DNA from 2 places in the Janthinobacterium sp. FT14W genome. Region 1 is predicted to be linked to the other one. Evidence: predicted binding sites of a transcription regulator. Region 1 holds the regulator's gene; the other holds the start of a gene.
The links. The regulator FNR, encoded in region 1, switches genes on or off when oxygen is low (the NO sensors DNR and NnrR bind a similar motif). The targets are predictions, from matches to a motif close to TTGATNNNNATCAA.

Region 1 (6,592 bases):
TCGGCGTATGTCTGGAGCCTGTCGAATCCCCAGACGCCCGTGAAATGATGTAATGGAACCTCAAGTCATCAAGATGTATGCGGCCCGCGAGCAAATCTACCCTCGCGAGGCCAAAGGACGCTACGCTACCTGGCGATGGGTATGCGTATGGCTTACCCAGCTCGCGTTCTACGGCTTGCCGTGGTTGACCTGGAATGGCAGGCAAGCCCTGCTGTTCGATTTGACCACGCGCAAGTTCTACATTTTCGGCGTCGTGCTGTGGCCCCAGGATTTCATCTACCTGGCGGCCCTGCTGATCATCTGTGCGTATTTGTTGTTCCTCGTCACGGCCATTGCCGGGCGGGTGTGGTGCGGCTTTTCCTGCCCGCAAACGGTATACACGGAAATCTTCCTGTGGGTGGAACGCAAGATCGAGGGCACGCGCAGCGCGCGCATGGCCCTCGACAAGCAGGGCCCGTCCTTGCGCAAGACGGCCAAGAAGACGGCCAAGCACCTGGTGTGGGGCGCCATCGCCCTGTGGACGGGCTTTACCTTTGTCGGCTACTTCACGCCGATCAAGGAACTGGCGCAGGCGGTGACCACCCTGAACTTCGGTCCCTGGGAATGGTTCTGGGTCTTGTTCTACAGCCTGGCAACCTACGGCAACGCGGGCTGGCTGCGCGAGCAGGTGTGCAAATACATGTGCCCCTACGCGCGTTTCCAGAGCGCCATGTTCGACCAGGACACGCTGATCATCACCTACGATGCCAAGCGGGGCGAACCCCGTGGCGCCATGAGCAAGAAGGCCGGCAACAACGACAAGCTGGGCGACTGCATCGACTGCACCCTGTGCGTGCAGGTGTGTCCGACCGGCATCGATATCCGCAACGGCCTGCAGTATGAATGCATCGGCTGCGCCGCCTGCGTCGATGCCTGCAACAGCGTGATGGACAAGGTCGACCGGCCACGGGGACTGGTACGCTACAGTACCGACCATGCGATGGAAAACAACTTCAATTCGAAGCAGATACGCCAGCGCGCCATGCGCCCGCGCGTCCTGATCTACACTTCCATCCTGGCCCTGATCATCATCGCCGTATGTACCTCGCTGGCCCTGCGCACGCCATTGAAAATGGACGTGATCCGCGACCGCGGTTCGATGGGACGCGAAGTGGAAGACGGCATGATCGAGAACGTCTACCGGCTGCAGATCATGAACACCTCGGAGCAAAGCCAGCATTTTAAAATCAGCGTATCCGGCTTGCCGGGCCTGACCTTGCTGACGCGCGATGAAGTGACCCTGCAGCCGACGGAAACCCTGGGCTGGCCCATCCGCCTGCGCGCGCCGCACGGCGTGGGCGAGAAGGGCTCGAACAAGATTGCGATCGAGCTGCAATCGCTGGACGACCCATCGCTGCACGTGCGTGAAAGCGCGGTCTTCATCGTGCCGCGCTAATGCAGGAAGGCCAATCCCCGCATGGGGATTGGCCGCTTAAACAGGAGAAATATCATGTCCGACAGCCTCAAGCTGCAAGCCCCCGTGGCGCCGTGGTACAAGCATCGCTGGCCATGGCTGCTGATGATCGGCCCCGGCCTGTCCGTCGTCGTCGGCAGCACCATGGGCTATATCGCGTTTACGCAGCCCGACGCGCTGGTGGTGGGCGATTATTACAAGCAGGGCAAGGCGATCAACCAGGACTTGCGGCGCGATACGGTCGCCAGCGACCTGGCCATGTCAAGCAAGCTATCGTACGACGTGGCGGCAGCGCGCCTCAGCGGTTCCGTGCACAGCTTCGGCAAGGCGTATCGGGCGCCGCTGCAGCTGCACCTGGCGCACGCGACCCAGCCGGAAAAAGACATCAAGCTGCTGCTGCAGCCTGATGCGGCCGGCAACTTTTCGGTGGCGCTGCCCATGCTCGAGCGCAGCCGCTGGCAGGTGCTGGTGGAAAACGACAAACGCGAATGGCGCCTGTCCGGCATCTGGACCTGGCCCCTGCAGCGCAGCATCGCGCTGCAGGCGGATGAAGAGCTGTAAATCTTACTTGCAGTTGTCCGTGCCGGCCGTAATGGCCTTCAGCTTGGCCGGCTGCAGGATCTCGATCTCGCGGTTCGAGACGCGCAGCCAGCCTTCCTTCTTGAATTTCGACAATAAGCGGCTGACGCTCTCGATGGTCAGGCCCAGGTAGTTGCCGATTTCCTCGCGCGACATGCGCAGCTGGAAATTGCTGCCCGAATAGCCGCGTGCCTCGTAGCGCGACGCCAGGTTGACGATGAAGGCGGCAAAGCGCTGGGTCGCCTGCATATTGCCCAGCAACAGCATGACGCTTTGCTCGCGCGTGATTTCCTGGCTCATCATGCGGTGGAAATGGCGCAGCAGGGTCGGCATATTGCCCAGCAATTGTTCCAGGCTTGAAAACGGAATTTCACACACTTCGCTGTCTTCCAGCGCCACGGCATTACAGTGGTGGCGGTCGGCGCTGATGGCGTCCATGCCCAGCAGTTCGCCAGCCATCTGGAAACCCGTCACCTGCTCTTCGCCGCCCGGATTGATCTGGTAGGTCTTGAAGTGCCCCAGGCGGATCGCATACAGGTTCTGGAACGAGTCGCCGATGCGGAACAGCGAGGCGCCGCGCGCGATCTTGCGGCGGCGACCGATGATCTGGTCCAGCCGGTCCATATCACCCACATCCAGGCCCATCGGCAGGCACAATTGATGCATGCTGCAGGTCGAGCATCGCGCACGCAACGCCTCCACGTTCACTGTGGGCAAGGTTGGAGTGAGTAACGCTTCAGTCATGTCGGTACCTTTTAGAAAATGCAACAACAAGTTTACTGCATACAGGGTTGCCGTGTGCCAATTTCACGGTAATTTCGGCGAATAAACGACGTCCAGCCTTTAATTATATGGCAACATCGTCAAAAGCCCGTATGGGGCAAGGCAATTTGCGCAGCGGCGCTTGCCAAGCTCGGGCATTGATAGGAAAATTCCTGACAGCATTATCTGCCGCCTGTGCCGCCCGGTACTGAAAAGGAAATCATGAAGCCTCTCGGCATCAAAGCAAAAGTCGCGCTGGCCACCAGCCTGACCTCGATCGCCATGATCGCGCTCGTCACCATGATCCAGGTGCAGCACATGCGCGCCGACTTCACCAAAGTACTGCTGAGCCAGCAGTCTTCCCTGATCAGCCGCACCGCTGCCGAGCTCGACGACAAGCTGGCCATGCTGCTGCAGATCGTCACCCTGACGGCCCGGCAGCAGCCGCCGGAATTGATCGCCCAGCCCGCCAAGCTGCGCGAATACTATGCGCGCCGCTCGATGCTGGTGCTGTTCGACGACGTGCTGGTGCTCGACGCGCAAGGCGCCGTCGTGGCCGACATGCCGCTGGTGACAGGACGCGCCGGCATCAACGTCGCCGAACGCGAGTATTTCCAGACCGTCCTGCGCACGCGCCAGCCCATGATCACCGAACCGATGCTGGGCAAATCGAGCGGCATGCCCATCGTGCAGATGGTGGCGCCCGTGCTGGCTGCCGATGGCCAGGTGGCTGGCGTGGTGATCGGCGTGCTGCGCCTGTACAAGGACAACCTGCTGGGGCGCCTGCGCACGGAAAAGATCGGCAAGAGCGGCTATTACTTCATCCTCACGCGCGGCGACGTGCCGCGCTACGTGCTGCATCCCGATACCAGCCGCTTGCTGCAGCCGCGCAAGCCGAATGCCAACCTGACGACCACGCAGCTGCTGAAGGAAGACGGCGAAGGCAGCATGGTCAGCACCAACAGCCGCGGCGTCACGGCCGTCAACAGCTTCAAGCGCCTGAAGTCCGTGAACTGGCTGCTGGCCGCCTCGCTGCCCGTCGAAGACGCCTTCGAACCGTTCGATGGCGTGCTGTACCGTCTGGTGCTGTGGAGCATCCTCGCCTCGCTGCTGGCCGCTGCCGTTCTGGGCTGGGTGACCGTGCGCCTGCTGTCGCCGCTGGTGCGCCTGCGCGACACCCTGCTGGCCCTGCGTAGCAGCGGCAGCCGTTTTACACCCGTGCCGGTGCAGCAGCGCGACGAGATCGGCGAACTGACGGAAGCGTTCAACGGCCTGATGAGCGAACGCGACCGCCTGCAGCAGGAACTCGAAGCGCGCGCGGCAGAGCTGGAGCGGGAGCGCGACCGGGCCGAGGCGGCCAACCGCGCGAAGAGCGACTTCGTGGCCAACATGAGCCATGAAATCCGCACGCCCCTCAATGCCGTGCTGGGCATGGTGTATTTGCTGGGCAACACCAGACTCGACACGGAACAGCGCAAATACCTGACCATGGTGCGCGTGGCGGGCCAGTCGCTGCTGGGCATCCTCAATGACGTGCTCGATTACTCGAAGATCGAGGCGCGCCGCATGGAATTGTCGCCCGTCGAATTCGACCTCGACGAAGTCATGAATACCCTGGCCACGACGATGACCATGAATGCGGGCGAGAAGGAGCTGGAACTGGCCATCGCCGTCGAGCCCGACGTGCCGCGGCGCCTCGTGGGCGACGCCCAGCGCCTGCAGCAAATCCTCGTCAACCTGGCCGGCAATGCCATCAAGTTCACGGAGAGCGGCGAAGTGGTGGTGGCCGTCAGCCTGGCCGACAGCCAGCAGGGCAGCGCCCGGCTGCGCTTTGAAGTGCGCGACACGGGCATCGGCATGACGGCGCAGCAGCAACAGCAGCTGTTTGCCGCGTTTTCACAGGGCGACCAGAGCATCACGCGGCGCTTCGGCGGCACGGGCCTGGGCCTGGCCATCAGCAAGCAGCTGATCCACATGATGGGCGGCGAAATCGCCGTCGCCAGCAGCGAAGGCAAGGGCAGCCGCTTCTGGTTCAGCGTGCCGTTCGAGATGCTGGCGCAGCCGGCCGAAACGCGGCGCACGCCGGCCCTGGGTCAGCTGCGCCTGCTGGTGGCGGACGATAACCGCACCACGCGCGAACTGATCGTCAAACTGATCGAGGCATGGGGCTGGCTGGCCGACGAAGTGGATTCCGGCTTTGCCGCCATCGAACTGTACCGCGAACGCCTGGCGCAGCAGCAGCCGTACGACGTGGTGCTGGCCGACTGGCACATGCCCGTGATGGACGGCCTGGCCACGGCCAAGGCCATCCGCCAGGCCGCCGCTGGCCAGCGCCAGCCCATCGTGGTGATGGTCAACGCGTTTGCCCGCAACCACCTGGAGGAAATCTCCAGCGCGGCCGAGGCCGACGTCGTGCTGATGAAGCCGATCACGGGCTCGAGCCTGTTCGATGCCCTGCACCAGGCGCTGATCGCCAAGGACGACGGCGGCGAGCAGCGCATCCTGCACCAGCCGCTGGGCACGGAACTGGCCGGCGTGCATTTCCTGCTGGTGGAGGACAACCACCTGAACCAGGCCGTGGCGCGCGGCATCCTCGAACACATGGGCGCCACCCTGGACGTGGTGGGCGACGGCTTGCAGGCCGTGGAACGGCTGCGCACGGAGGCGCTGCGCTACGACATCGTGCTGATGGACATGCAGATGCCCGTCATGGACGGTTTCAGCGCCACCCACATCATCCGCACGGAACTGCGGTTGAACCTGCCCGTGATCGCCATGACGGCCGGCGTGCTGGCGTCCGAACGCGAACGCTGCATGACGGCCGGCATCAGCGATTTCATCGCCAAGCCCGTGGTGGTGGAAGAGATGATGGAAGTCATCCTGCGCCACCTGCCCAAGCGTCCGCAAGTGCAGACGGCGGAGCCGGTGCCCGGTGCCGACGAGGAAGTATTTTCCATGGCGCCCCTGATGCGCGTGATGGGGCGCGATGCAAAGGGGCGCGGCGTGCTGCGGCGCATGGTGGAAGACGCACTGAACAAAGGCATGACGCCCGTGCGCGACGCCGAAACGGCGTTGCAAGCGGGCCGCCACAGCGACGTGGCGCGCATCCTGCACGGCGTGCGCGGTTCCGTGGGCACCCTGGGCACCAAGCGCCTGATCCGCGCCGCGTTTGCCACCGAGGAAGCCATCGATGGGGGCCGCTTCGATGCGGTGCCGGCGCTGCTGGCGCACACGGCGCAGGAACTGGAACTGGCGCTGGCGGCGGCGGCCGATTGGTTGTCGCGGTTGCAGGATTAGGCCTGCAACGTAAAGCTGGGGTCAGACCCGCCGGGTCTGACCCCGGAACTTTGCTCAGCGTCGCCGTTTACGCCGGCACGCCCAGGATCACGCTGGACGCCTTGAAGATGGCCGTCACATTACTGCCGAGCTCGATGGCCAGGTCGCTGCTGCTCTGGTTCGTGATGATGGCGGCTATCGTGCCGCCGCGCGGCAGGTCCAGCACCACTTCCGTGTTGACGGCGCCCGTTTGCACGCGCGTGACGGTGCCGGTCAGCTGGTTGCGGGCGGAAAAGCGCGCCCCTTCGCTGTCGGCCACGAGGATGATGGACGATGCCTTGACCAGCGCGAACGCTTCCGCGCCCGGCACCAGGCCCAGGCTTGCGCTGCTGTCGCGCGTGACGATGGCGACGATGTGCTGGCCGCCTGGCAATTCCAGGGTCACTTCGTCGTTGACGGCGCCCTGTTTTAGTTCAGCAACTTTGCCCAGGAATTGATTGCGTGCCGTGGTTTTCATGGCCA
Region 2 (6,592 bases), on a different contig from region 1:
GCCATCTACCGCATCCGCCATGCGCACCACCACCGCACGGGCGACGCCTGGTGCATCTACCCGATGTACGACTACACGCACCCGATCTCGGACGCGCTGGAAAACATCACGCATTCGATCTGCACCCTGGAATTCCAGGACCACCGCCCGTTCTACGACTGGCTGCTGGAAACCCTGTCGGCCGGCGGCTTCTTCCAGCAACCGGTGCCGCACCAGTTCGAATTCTCGCGCCTGAACCTGACCTACATCGTCACCAGCAAGCGCAAGCTGCGCCAGCTGGTGGAAGAAAAGATCGTCGACGGCTGGGACGATCCCCGCATGCCGACCCTGGTGGGCATGCGCCGCCGCGGCTACACGCCGGAAGCGATTCAATTGATGTGCGAACGCACGGGCGTGACCAAGTCCGACGGCTGGATCGACTACAGCGTGCTGGAAGGCTGCCTGCGCGAAGACCTGGACCCGAAGGCGCCGCGCACGGTGGCCGTGCTGCGTCCGTTGAAATTGATCATCGACAATTTCCCTGAAAACGAGAGCGTGGAATGCACGGCGCCCGTGCATCCGCACTTCCCGGAGCGGGGCTTGCGCACCTTCCCCATCTCGCGCGAGCTGTGGATCGAGGAAGACGATTTCATGGAAGTGCCGAACAAGGGCTACTTCCGCCTGTATCCGCCCATCGACGACAAGCCGGGCAGCAAGGTGCGCTTGCGCTACGGCTACGTGATCGAGTGCACGGGCTTTGACAAGGATGAAAACGGCAAGGTCATCGCCGTGCATTGCACCTACTTCCCGGACAGCAAGTCGGGCACGGAAGGCAGCGCCAACTACAAGGTCAAGGGCAATATGCACTGGGTCAGCGCGCCGACGGCGATTCCCGCCGAAGTGCGCCTGTACGACCGCCTGTTCACGGACCCGCAGCCGGACGCGGGCGGCAAGGACTTCAAGCTGGCCCTGAATCCGCTGGCCAAGGAAGTCGTGCAAGCGTGGCTGGAACCGGGCGCGGAACTGGCCCAGCCGGAACAGCGCTTCCAGTTCGAGCGCCACGGCTACTTCGCGGCCGACCGGGTCGACAGCCAGCCTGGCAAGCCCGTCTTCAACCGCATCGTCACCCTGAAAGACAGCTGGCAGCCCGCGAAATAAGGGCTGGACGGCATACGGAAAAAACCGCTGCGGCGGTTTTTTTTCGTTTCAAGGAGAAACATTGCCAGTTGACTACCTTAACAATAGTTTTGTATATTGTGCACATATTAAGCAATTTACAATTGTGCTTGTGCAACTCAGCAAGGTCACCGCCCTACAGGCGGCACCCGATTCCACCTCCTGATGCGGATTGCGATGTCCTCTACTGCCGGCGAGCAACAGTTAGCCCCTGAAAAAAGACCACTCTGGCTGCTCGGCTTCGTGCTGTCGCTGATGGCGGGCCTGCTGTTCTACGTGGCCGCTTCGCTGTCGATCGAAAACGATGCCAGCGAACTGTTCAACAATCTGGCCCGCAATACCCAGAAAAACATCGAATCGCGCATCAGGTCGTATGCCAACCTGCTGCGCGGCACGGCCAGCCTGTTCCACGCCAACGAACACGTGAGCCGCGAGCAATTCCACCGCTACGTGGCAAACATCTCCTTGCAACAGAACTACCCGGGCGTGATGAATCTCAATTACAGCCAGGAACTCGACGGTGTGCAGCGCACCGCCTTCGAAGCGGCCATGCAGCGCGATTATCCGCCCTGGCGCGACGGCTATCCGCCGTTTGCCATCGAGCCACCCGCCCCGCGCGCCCGATATTCCGTGCTGACGTACATCGAGCCGATTGCCAGCGCCCCGGAGAAGTTTGGCTACGACATCGCCTCGCGCCCCCTGATCGCCGAAGCGCTGGCGCAGTCGCGCGATTCGGGGCAGATCAGCAATTCCGGCGTCCCCGTGCCGATGGAAGGCCGGCCGCAGCTGACGGGCATGGCCATGCGCCTGCCCGTGTACCGCCACGGCATGCCGACCGGCACAGTGGAGCAAAGGCGCGCGGCCTACCAGGGTTCCGTCGGCATCGGCTACGACCTGGTGACGATGATGCGCAGCGCGCTGGCCGACATGCCGGTACGCAATGTCCGCCTGACCCTGTTCGATATCGGCCCGCAGGCGCGCGAACCGCTGGACTTGCCGCACGACATGCACCCTGTCTTCGACAGCACGACGGCGGGCATGCATGCGCCCTGGTGGCTGCCAGGCAACTCCGGCCGGTATCTGAGCAGCACGATGCTGATCGAACATAATGGCCGCGTGTGGCAAGCGCTGTTCAGCGTGCGCAAGAGCGACCTGTATACGCGCTTCGGCGCCTTCCTGCCGTGGTTGGCCCTGCTGACGGGCTTTGCCAGCACCATGCTGCTGTATATGCTGTTTCATACCCTGGCGTCGTCGCGCCGGCGCGCCATCCAGATGGCCACGGGCATGACGGAGGAATTGCGCGCCAGCCAGATCCGCCTGCAACTGTCGCACCAGAAACTGCGCCGCCTGGCGGCCCATGCCGACCAGATCAAGGAAGAAGAACGCAAGCGCATCGCGCGCGAAATCCACGACGACCTGGGACAGAACCTGCTGGTGCTGCGCATCGACGCCGACATGCTGGCCTCGCGCACGCAGCGCCGCCACCCGCGCCTGAACGCCCGCGCCCGCTCGACCCTGGAGCAGATCGACGCCACCATCAAGAGCGTGCGGCAGATCATCAACGACTTGCGTCCAACCGTGCTGGACCTGGGCGTGAATGCGGCCGTCGAATGGCAGGTGGCGCAGTTTCGCCTGCGCACGGGCATTGCCTGCGAAGTGAGCGAAAGCCACGACGATATTTGCCTGAGCGACCAGTGCGCCACGGCCCTGTTCCGCATCCTGCAGGAATCCTTGAGCAATATTTCCCAGCATGCCAATGCCAGCCGCGTGCAAGTCAAGCTGGAAAAGTGCCGCGATACGGTGTCGATGAGCGTCAGCGACAACGGCGTGGGTGCGGCCATCGACGGACGCAACAAGCTGGGCTCGTTTGGCCTGGTGGGCATCGAGGAGCGCATCAAGTTACTGGGGGGTACTTTCCACATCGAAAGCAGCCCCGGTGCCGGCATGAGCGTGCACGTCAGCGTACCGCTGGGCGCGGACGCCACCGCATTTCCCTACCAGGAGGAAAGCAGGGCCAGCACCTGACGGGCACGCCCGCTTGAAACAAGCTCGACTTGCGTATTTTGTGATTAGGTGCAATATTGATGTAGAACAATTAGCCTGGCAGGCAGCATCCAGGCACCCTTCCACTTGCCAGGAGTTCTCGCCACCAGCCAGCTATTTTTCGCCGTTTTTTCTCACGCAGCGCTTTTACGATACCCACGACTAAAGGACACCCATGGATACGAACGACAGTTTCAAGGCAATTGCCGATTTGAATTTGGACGCGATCAAGGTCAAGCTGATGCACCGGGAATCCGGCGAAGGATGGAGCCTGGAGAAGGCAAATGCGGTGGAGTTCGAATACCGGCGCTTCCTGATCCTGATGAAACAGTTTCCGGAAGAAGAAACGGCGCCGCTGATGGACGTCGATACCTTCTGGCACTACCACATCCTCGACACCTTGAAATATGCGGCCGACTGCGAACAGGTCTTCGGCTACTTCCTGCATCACTTCCCGTACATCGGCTTGCGCGGCGAGGACGACGAAGCGGCGCACCACCGCGTGGGCGAGCGCATGAAGCAGCTGTACGAGCAAACGTTCGGGGAAGACTATATCCGCGCAGAAACCGCGTATTCGGGCCGCGCCGTGCAGGCGGCCTATTCGGGACGGGCCGTGCAAGCCGCGTATTCAGGACGGGCTGTACAAACAGCATTTTCCAGTGCGGCGGTACAGGCGACGGCGTACTCGGGCCGGGCCGTGCAGACGGCGTTTTCCAGCGCAGCGGTGCAGGCGACCGCGTATTCGGGCCGCGCGACCGGTGCTGCCAGCACCGCATTTTCCAGCGCACCCGCCACACTGGCCGCCGCAGTGGTCAAGTCGTCCACGACTGGCCTGGAGATGGGGCGTTTCTATATCGATCGCCCGGTGCTGAACCGCGACACGCAATAGAGAAAACAAAGGTGGCTGCCGCACGCGGCAAGCTTGACTTACCCAGACGGCACCTCTCAGTTTGCCGTCTGTCAGGCGCTCTTAGGCAGCCATCAGTTCGCGCAGTTCACGAATGCTGAAATCGCTGATTTCATGCATGCGGATGAGGATCGTGGCGCCGATCGGCAAGGTATTGTGACGAATCTTGCTGATGACAGGCGGCGCCACTTCCAGAGCACGCGACAGGGCGGCATCGTTTTTCAGTTGCAGCTTGTCGATGATCGCATCGAGGACGCGATTCGGGTTGTAGGTAGGCAAAGAGGTAATTTGTTTGAGAGACATGATCAAAAATCCGACTTGTTGTATTAATGCAAAAAGAAACCGAATGTCTCTTCTGCAATAATTCAGGGTAAACACACTAAAAAGCGCCATCACTTATGCGGCATTTACGCCGCAAACAATATAATACACGCTATTGTTGATTTTTGCGTAACTTAAAGCAAAATTGTGATAATTGAAGAGAATTGACGCACTTGGAATGTGCTAGAGGATAACTCAAATCGGAAAAATTTGCTGCAAGTCATCAATTTTTACAATGAAGAACGCCGCTACGCATGAACCAGGCAATCGCCATGAGCGCGCTCAGGCGTACCATTTCCGCTGACAAGTGCCAGCCTTGAACGGCCACGCCGGCCGGGGTGGCCCGCAGACTGGCGCTAGGGAAGGCGTCCACGCGGCACCAGGCCAGTTGCCGGCGAATTTCATCGGGTGGCGGCGGTGGTTGCAACGCACGCTCACGGCGGCGCATATAGGCGCGCACCTGTTCCTTGCTGGGGTGACTCGTAGCTCGCATGGCTCGCTCCTGCTGACTGGAAACGACGTCGCGCTAATTGTAGAGCCCGCCACAAATAGCCAAGACGCGTGACGACATTGCTCACCATATCGCCGGCTCGCCATGACACGTTTGCGCTACATCAAATGGCAAGGCCCCGGCATTGCACCGAAGCCCATGCTGCCCCACGGCCTGCCGGCCGGCGGCCCATCCTTATTTCTTTTGCTGGCGTACGCGCTGTTGCTGCTTTTCCTGCGTTTGCTGGCGATTCTGCTTGCGCTCGAACAGGGTGACCGCATCTTTCTTGGCTTGCTCGACGGTACGCATTTCCTCATGCGCATCGTGCGGGACAAAAAATTCGGCGTCCTGCGCCGCCACGACCAGCTTGATGGCGGCGTCGTCATCGAGGTCATACAGTTCCGTCAGGACGGTGGTGACCTCGTCCAGGTATTCTTCGTAAGTGAGGATGCTCATGCTGTATTCCTTAAGTGAATGGCGCAGCGCCGGAACGGCGCGCTGCGCGCCGGCCCAGGAAAAGTGCGCAGGTAACCGGCCATTTTACCCGATGCGGGCCCCGCCGGCAGCCAGCGGCCGCAAGGCATCGGCCACGTGCGCGTAGCGCAGGCGCACGCCCAGTTCGCGCTTGATGCGCGTATTGCGCAGGCGACGCGATTCGGACATGAACGACAGCAGCATCGGCGTGACCACTTGCTGCAGCTCGGCACGCGGCAGGCGCGGCGCACGCGGCAAGCCGAAGGTATCGGCCACGGCATCGAAATACTCCGCCATTTTGAGCTCGCTGTCATCGCTGGCGTGATACACGCGTCCCGGCTTGCCCCGCCACAAGGCCCGCTCGATGATGCGGGCCAGGTCATCGGCATGGATATGGTTGGTGTACACGTCGTCGCCCGCGGCCAGGGCCGGCGTGCCTTCGCGCAGGCGCTTCAGGGGCAGGCGGTCGTCCGCATAGATGCCGGGCACGCGCAGGATGGCCACGCTGGCGCCGCGGCGCGCGCCCCAGTCCCGCAAGACCTGTTCGGCGTCGACGCGGCGGCGCGCGCGCGCATTCGCCGGCGCCACCGGCCGCGCCTCATCGACCCAGGCGCCAGCGCAATCGCCATATACGCCGCTGGTGCTCACATACACCATGCGGGCATGCTCGGGTAAAATGGCGACCAGATTGCGCGTGCGCCGGTCCAGCACGCCCGACGACAGGGGCGGCGCCAGGTGCACGACCATGGGCGCCAGCCCCGCCAGCCGTTGCAGGCTGGCGCGGTCGTCGAGGTTGGCCACGATGGGCACGGCGCCGGCGGCCCGCAGCTGGGCGCAGCGCGCCGGCTGGCTGGTGACGGCAAAGACGCGAAAGCGCGCGCGCAGCAAGGGCAGCAGCCGCATGCCCACATCGCCGCAGCCCAGGATCAGCAGGCGCGGCAAGCCCACGGGCTTGCGCAAAGAGTGCATTAACATATTTTTCATCTCAAGGATTGTATGACTTTTCAAGTTACTGTTCAGCCCAGCGGCCACCAGTTCAGCTGCGAAGCGGACGAAACTGTGCTGGCGGCGGCGATACGCGCCGGCGTGGGCTTGCCATATGGCTGTAAAAATGGCGCCTGCGGCTCCTGCAAGGGCAAAGTAGTTGCCGGCAAGGTAGAGCACAAGGCACACCAGCAACGCGCCCTGACGCCGGAAGAGGA

Region 2: a site for FNR is predicted at 3,237-3,250, ahead of GCN74_RS14055 (glycine-rich domain-containing protein). Genes of this name have one in related genera too.

What each region holds. Positions count from the first base shown of each region.
Region 1 is NZ_WFLL01000032.1:19,836-26,427, forward strand. It holds gene ccoP (cytochrome-c oxidase, cbb3-type subunit III) at 1-48, shown strand, start outside; gene ccoG (cytochrome c oxidase accessory protein CcoG) at 53-1,435, shown strand; gene GCN74_RS19965 (FixH family protein) at 1,490-2,014, shown strand; gene fnr (fumarate/nitrate reduction transcriptional regulator Fnr) at 2,018-2,776, opposite strand; gene GCN74_RS19975 (response regulator) at 3,017-6,091, shown strand; gene GCN74_RS19980 (TOBE domain-containing protein) at 6,159-6,592, opposite strand, start outside.
Region 2 is NZ_WFLL01000018.1:43,864-50,455, forward strand. It holds gene GCN74_RS14045 (glutamine--tRNA ligase/YqeY domain fusion protein) at 1-1,137, shown strand, start outside; gene GCN74_RS14050 (CHASE domain-containing protein) at 1,333-3,180, shown strand; gene GCN74_RS14055 (glycine-rich domain-containing protein) at 3,374-4,087, shown strand; gene GCN74_RS14060 (hypothetical protein) at 4,169-4,408, opposite strand; gene GCN74_RS14065 (hypothetical protein) at 4,650-4,919, opposite strand; gene GCN74_RS14070 (hypothetical protein) at 5,112-5,372, opposite strand; gene GCN74_RS14075 (NAD-dependent epimerase/dehydratase family protein) at 5,457-6,374, opposite strand; gene GCN74_RS14080 (CDP-6-deoxy-delta-3,4-glucoseen reductase) at 6,387-6,592, shown strand, end outside.